2 regions of the Lactiplantibacillus sp. C232 genome follow, and region 1 is predicted to be linked to the other one. Evidence: riboswitches for the same ligand, from Rfam matches in the RefSeq annotation. Region 1 holds a riboswitch; the other holds the start of a gene.
The links. A riboswitch is a leader RNA that binds a small molecule or an ion and turns the genes downstream of it on or off. The one in region 1 is predicted to bind preQ1.
Positions count from the first base shown of each region.

Region 1 (3,427 bases):
CCGACATCAAGTCATCCGTTCAACTAATTAGCTTGCGGTAATTTATATCGCAATGCACGGTAAACAAGTGCGACCACGTACACCGTGATAAACCGATCTAAATAATCCGTTCCCACTTGTATCAAGAAGACAGCCATCGTTTTGCCCATACCGGTACCTAATAATAATTGGACTAGCATGCTCGAACCAGACGACGTGATGCCATGAAATAAGATGACCGTAATCGCCGTGGATAAAAGTGTTCCGGGAAGTGAAATAACACCAGCTAACCACCAATTTGACCGCCACGTGCCCGGCTTGATTCGCCGATATAGCAGACCAGCAACTAACCCAGTCAGCAGTTGAACGGGCATAAAGAACAGCGAGTACAGGTCTGTCGTCACACCCACGATAACTCCGGTGGCACCCCCGGCCAACATCCCACCCAGTGGTCCAAACACAGCAGCAGCCAAAACGGTACCAATTGAATCTAAATAAATCGGTAATTTTAACATCAAGGCAATGTTACTGCCAACAATATTCAGGGCAATGCAGAGCGCCAATAACGTAATTGCCCGCGTCTTTATTCTCTTCATGCACTCACCAATTGGTGCAAGACTTGCGTTAAATCAGGATCAGCCGCACCGACCACAGTCGTTAAGAACAACCGCCAAAAAGCTACGACGTCAACCTTCGTCATGATTTGACTATTGGGTGTGTTGTGCCAGAAATCATGATCATCCACGATTGACTGCCCACGCGCGACACCATCCGTCACAACCGTCGTGTAGCTTTCAAAGCCACTCAGAATCGTTGGGTCAAGCATTCCGGCCACGGCCAACGGATCATTGATCACACAACCAATAACCCGTTCATATTCCCAATGAAAGTCAAAATAAAAGGTTGTAATTTTCTCAACAAAAGCCCCCATTGCTGGATTGACGTCTTTAATATACGTTAATAAACTGGGTGTCAACACGATGTTACGCGTGACGTCTAAACCAACCATCTGAATGGGAACAGGCATCAAGTCAAAGACGACCTTGGCCGCATCCGGGTCACACCAGAAGTTGTATTCAGCCACTGGCGAACAATTACCGTGACTCCGATAACTTCCACCCATCAGTGTAAATTGATCGACTTGTTCAAATAAGCGTGGATCACGTTGCAGTACCGTTGCAATGTTCGTCAACGGTCCCAACGCTAAAATCGAAGTATCAGGTGCTTCAATCAGCGTCTCTTCAATAAAACCAGCGGCATCTTGAATCGGTCGTACCGCCGTTACCGCTGGAATCTGACTATTCCCTAAGCCATCATCGCCGTGGGTGTCTTGCGCACTCGTGTAGGCGACTTCCAATGGGCGATTAGCGCCCAAATAGACTGGAATATCCAATCGGTCAGCCAAATCTAAAATTTTCAGTGCATTTTCCGCACCGATATGGGTTGGCACGTTCCCACAAACAATTGTAATCCCAATCACATTAAGTGCCGGTGATTTAAGCGCCAATAATAGTGCTAAACTATCATCGATCCCGGGATCACAGTCAATAATAACGTTACGCGTCGCATTCATTCTCTTACCTCCGATAACTGAAGTTCTTGGTTTTTTATCCTGGGAAGTTTACGAACCAGGCCAGCTCGCCTAATTAGGTCAAACTGTATGTGATGAAATGCTAATCCAATTATAGCGGACGGTGGGGCCCTTGAAAACCACCAATCGTTACTTCGACTCACATCTTGATGGCCGATGCTACCTCTCTGACAATAATCACCACGACCTGCTTAACCCACTGTGCATACTCATCCCCATTAGCCCCACAACATCATTATTTGCAGTATTCATACGCTCCCAGCGACACCTTAAGTAGTTCCCCACCTCCCATTTCGAACCAATTATTTAATTATGTTACTGAACTTTTACCAGAGTTCATCAAGTGAATGACCGGAAAACATGGTACAATATGACTACTAAAGATAAAGTAGGTGTCGAATCATGCGTAAAGTTCAGTTTTATGGGGCCGTTTCAATTGACGGTTGTTTAGCCACCAAGGATAATCGGCTGGACTGGCTGTTCAAAACAGCTGGTGCCAACGATGCCCCCACCGAAGCATTTATGCAGCAAGTTGATACCGCCATCATGGGCCGCCATACTTACGAATACACGATGGAACAAACCACTGATCAACTCATTAATCCATATAATCCGGCGACCCACAATATTGTCATGACTTCCCACCCCCACACCGGCGATGAACGCACCCAGTTCACCAATACCCCCGTCACGAAGATCGTCGAAGACTTGCGCCGTACCGCTGGCAAAAATATTTGGATTGTTGGCGGTGCTGGCGTCTTAATGCCGCTGTTAGCTGCGGATTTAGTTGATGAGCTCTACATCCAGATTGCACCAGTCATTTTGGGTGATGGTATTCCCTTATTTAAAGCAATTGACCAGCAACAGCGCTTTGAATTAGTTGACACCAATCGATATGGTCAGCTCGCCGAAGTCCACTATCAACGTTTAACAACTGAATAATGTCGTGATTAAAAAATCCCAGCCCGTTTGCAACACGCAAACAAGTTGGGATTTTCAATTGCTTTAAGCTTCACGTTGGCGTTTAACCGCCTGACGAAGTAATAGTGGTGCAATCAGCGTCGTTAAAATGATTGCCGTGATGACTGCCGAATAACGATCAGCTGATAGTAATTTGCCTTGATAACCAATCTGTGCAATGATCAGGGCCATCTCCCCACGTGACACCATGCCGGCGCCAATCTCATAGCCGCTTAACCAATTAAAACCCGCCAACCGTGCGCCGACCCCGGCACCAATGATCTTAGTGGCAATTGCCGCAACGGTAATCACAGCGATGAACCAAAAATCGTTCAGGAAACCATTGAATGACATATTCAGCCCAATACTAACGAAAAAGACTGGGATAAATACAGCATTACCAATGGGTTGAATATGCTCATCGATAACTTCATGATAGTCCGTCTGACCAACGGCGATACCGGCAAAGAACGCGCCAATCACAGCACTTAAACCGATTGCGTCCGCTAAGTATGAGAGTCCAAAACAAATCACTAGTGACATCAGCGTGATGGAGGTTGGAACCAGTAGGGCATTCCCCACGGCCATTAAATGTGGCACCACCCACTTGACCACAAAGTACAGCGCCACAAAGAACGCCAACTGAATCGCCAGCGAGAGTCCCAAGTTGGTTGAGGCATGACTACCGCCACCACTGACTTCACTGCCAAATAAGCTGATCATCAAACTCAGAATCAAAACAGCCAGGACGTCATCAACGACCGCTGCACCTAAAATCGTCGTCCCTTCTTTACCATCGAGGGCGCCTAACTCTTTGAGAACCGCGACTGAAATCGAAACCGATGTGGCCGCGAAGGTTACGCCCAAGAACAAACTTTCAGTGGCGTTAAGGTGAAA
Region 1 is NZ_JAMSKZ010000009.1:14,336-17,762, forward strand. It holds gene MZO41_RS09655 (ECF transporter S component) at 24-575, opposite strand; gene MZO41_RS09660 (nucleoside hydrolase) at 572-1,552, opposite strand; PreQ1 riboswitch class I at 1,573-1,617, opposite strand; gene MZO41_RS09665 (dihydrofolate reductase family protein) at 1,973-2,512, shown strand; gene MZO41_RS09670 (cation:proton antiporter) at 2,576-3,427, opposite strand, start outside.

Region 2 (3,427 bases), on a different contig from region 1:
GTTACTGCAGTGAATAAGCACACTTTAAAAGTTACGCTCAGCCACGCCATGCCATACTTGAGTAAGATGCTCACCATGCCCGCTTTCTTTCCCCAGGATCATCAAGTGGTGTCCAAATACGGGAAAGATTACGGAACTACTAGTACAAAAATGGCCTACAATGGCCCGTTCGCCGTTAAAGGTTGGAACGGGACTAATGATTCTTGGAATTTGTTAAAAAATACATACTATTACGATAAAAGTGACATCAAGTTAAATAAAATAACAATGCAAGTTGTCAAAGACTCCACAACTGCCCATAATCTCTTCTCACAAAATAAATTAGATGACGCTACTGTCACCGGCGTCACCGCGCAGGGTGTTCAAAATGACTCGCATCTAAAACACGTCAGTAAAGCTGGCACTTATTATTTACGTCTCAACATGCAAAAAAATCGGGCTTTAAACAATCAATATTTACGTCAAGCCTTGAATCTTGTGCTTAATAAAAAAACACTCACCAAAAATATTTTGAGTGATGGTTCAACACCTGCTTACAATTATGTCACACCAGGTTTAACCACCGATCCCACTACGGGCAAGGATTTTGGTACTGAAACTCAAAGCACCTACCGACACAATGTTGCTAAAGCACAAGTATTATGGAATAAGGGTCTCAAGCAACTTGACCGTTCTTCTGTAACATTAAAGCTAGTTAGTGATGACACGACGGTCGCTAAGAATATTGACCAGTTTGTTCAAGCCGCTGTAGCACAAAACCTGAAACATGCCAAAATGTCAGTTTCAGCGATACCTTCAAAGGCCTCCGGCGAAGCAGTTACTAACGGAAATTACGATTTGACTTATACACTCTGGCTAGCAGACTACGCGGACCCGATTTCCTTTTTCGACATTCTGACAAAGAACAATCCGCAAAACTACGGGCACTATGATGACACTGTTTTCAATCAACAAATCACCGCTGCACACAACCAGAACGCAACTAACACACAATCATACTGGCAAAATATGAGAACTGCCGCCAAACGTCTCAACCAAACAGCAGCAGTCGTACCGCTTTACAACATGACTGAAAGTCACCTTGTAAATTCTAATTTAAATGGTGTCAGCTATCATGCGGTTGGCGAAAACGATTATACGCGTGCTTACTTCAAATAATTGTCTGGGTTCTGAAATGAACACCAGTCATTATGCACTATATCTGCCCATAATGAACTCTCATCGCCAACTTCACTATGAGTCGATTAGATTATTTTGTTCAACTGACATCGTAATGACTCGACAAAAAAACCATTATTTCAATGACTCATCCTTCATCGAAATAACGGTTTTTAGTCTGATTTGTAAAAATCACACCCTACTGAATCCGGTCACTAAAGTGCAAGACCCGATCCAAGCTGTACATAATTGGCGCGGTGATACTCATGATAATCAACTCTGATAAAGCAGTTGTTAGATACGTCGGCCAGAAAGCGACGCCGCTACTCATCATGGTAATCATCAGTGCGATCATAAACATCGAAACGGTGAATAGCGCGATATTCAGTAACATCCGTTGCCAAACCGTCTTCAATTTAGGGGCCAACCACGTCAATACCAGCAGGGCTAATAATGATTGGCCGCCACCAAAGAGAACGTTGAAGAGACTCGCACCGGGACCAAAAGCGTCAAACAAAATAACGCCAGCAACAATTCCCCAAATATACTTGCGATTGAACACGGCTAAGTGGTTCAACCCTTCAGAAACGCGGAATTGAATTGCGCCCGATGCTAAGCTAAAAGCTGCGGGGCCTAGGCATAGTACAACATACATTGCAGCGACTAGGGCGTTGATAATCCATGGTCGAATTTTTGATTGTGTCATTCGCTTAATTCCTCCTAGTTTTTTTAACGTGGGATGGTTACGAACCACGTATTGATTGAAACAAAGCGAATATAATCGTAGCACGCTCTAGTAGTTCCCGCAAGCTTGCTAATTGAAAATGCTGGTAGGAATAAATAAGTTACCTAATGTAGCCGCCATTACCGCCTTAATTGCTGGCATCCGGTTGCCGGCCTCTTCAAAGACGACCGCCTGCTTACTCTGGAAGACATCATCCGTAATTTCAAACGCCGTCATTCCGTACTGTTCGCCTAATTTGGCTCCCAGCTGCGTCTTTAGATCGTGTAGTGCTGGTAAGCAATGCATGACAATCGTCGATGACTTGCCAGTAGCTGCGAGTAACGCAGTATTAATTTGAAACGGCAATAGTTGCTTGATCCGCTCACCATAGTCGACCTGCTCGCCCATTGAGACCCAGACATCCGTATAAAGCGCATCAGCCTGAGTAACGGCTTGTTGCGGATCAGCCGTAATCACGACCGTGCTCCCAGCTGCCTGCGCATACTGTTGGGCCAACGCGACCACTGCTGGGGCTGGCTGTAACGCTACCGGGGCCCCGATAGCGATATTGATGCCGAGCATCGCTCCCGCCACAAGTAAACTATTAGCCATATTATTGCGACCATCACCAACGTACGCTAACGTCAACCCTTTTAAATGACCAAAATGTTCCTTTAATGTTAAAAAATCCGCTAAAATCTGCGTCGGGTGCCACTCATCGGTCAATCCGTTCCAGACTGGTACACCACTATAGGTCGCTAAGTCTTCGACCGTGCTTTGTTTAAAGCCCCGAAATTCAATACCATCATACATGGACCCCAGTACTTTCGCCGTATCAACAACTGACTCCTTCGTCCCGAATTGGATGTCGTCCTTACCCAAAAACTCTGGATTCGCGCCCAGATCATTAGCCGCCACAGTAAACGCAGAACGTGTCCGTGTCGACATTTTTTCAAACAGCAACGCAATATTTTTTCCTTGTAAATAAGGGTGTGGGATATGGTGTGCTTTAAGGGTCTTCAAGTGACTAGCAAAGTCAATTAAGTAAGCTAATTCTGTTGGTGTATAGTCGATTTCCTTCAAGAATGACCGACCTTCAAATTGATTATTCATTCGTCGTGACCTCCGTTGTCAAAGTTGTCAGTACCTTTGCAATCAAGGCAATCCCAGCTAATAAATCGGCCGGTTGCATCACAATTGGGGGTAACAAACGTAACGTATTATCGCCAGCTGATAACGTCAATAAGCCTTCTACTTGTAGCCGGGTGATGACTTGATTAACCGGGATTTGTTCATCTAAGTGGATTCCAATCATTAGGCCCTTCCCCGTGATTTGTTTCACTACCGGTATCGGTTCGACTTGAGTCGCTAGGGATTGCCAGACAAGTTTGGCATGGGCTCGAACCGTCGTTAACAGCGCCGGTGTTAATTGGGTCAAGACACGTTTTGCCGCCGCCATAGCAACAGCATTACCGGCGAACGTCGAGCCATGGCTGCCCGGACCAAAGGCAGTGGCTAATTGCCGCCGACCAACCATTGCCCCCA
Region 2 is NZ_JAMSKZ010000005.1:161,296-164,722, reverse strand. It holds gene MZO41_RS07065 (peptide ABC transporter substrate-binding protein) at 1-1,158, shown strand, start outside; gene MZO41_RS07060 (QueT transporter family protein) at 1,358-1,864, opposite strand; PreQ1 riboswitch class I at 1,873-1,918, opposite strand; gene argF (ornithine carbamoyltransferase) at 1,973-2,995, opposite strand; gene argD (acetylornithine transaminase) at 2,988-3,427, opposite strand, start outside.
Region 2: linked by a shared signal. The riboswitch ahead of MZO41_RS07060 (QueT transporter family protein) and the one ahead of MZO41_RS09660 (nucleoside hydrolase) in region 1 are both predicted to bind preQ1.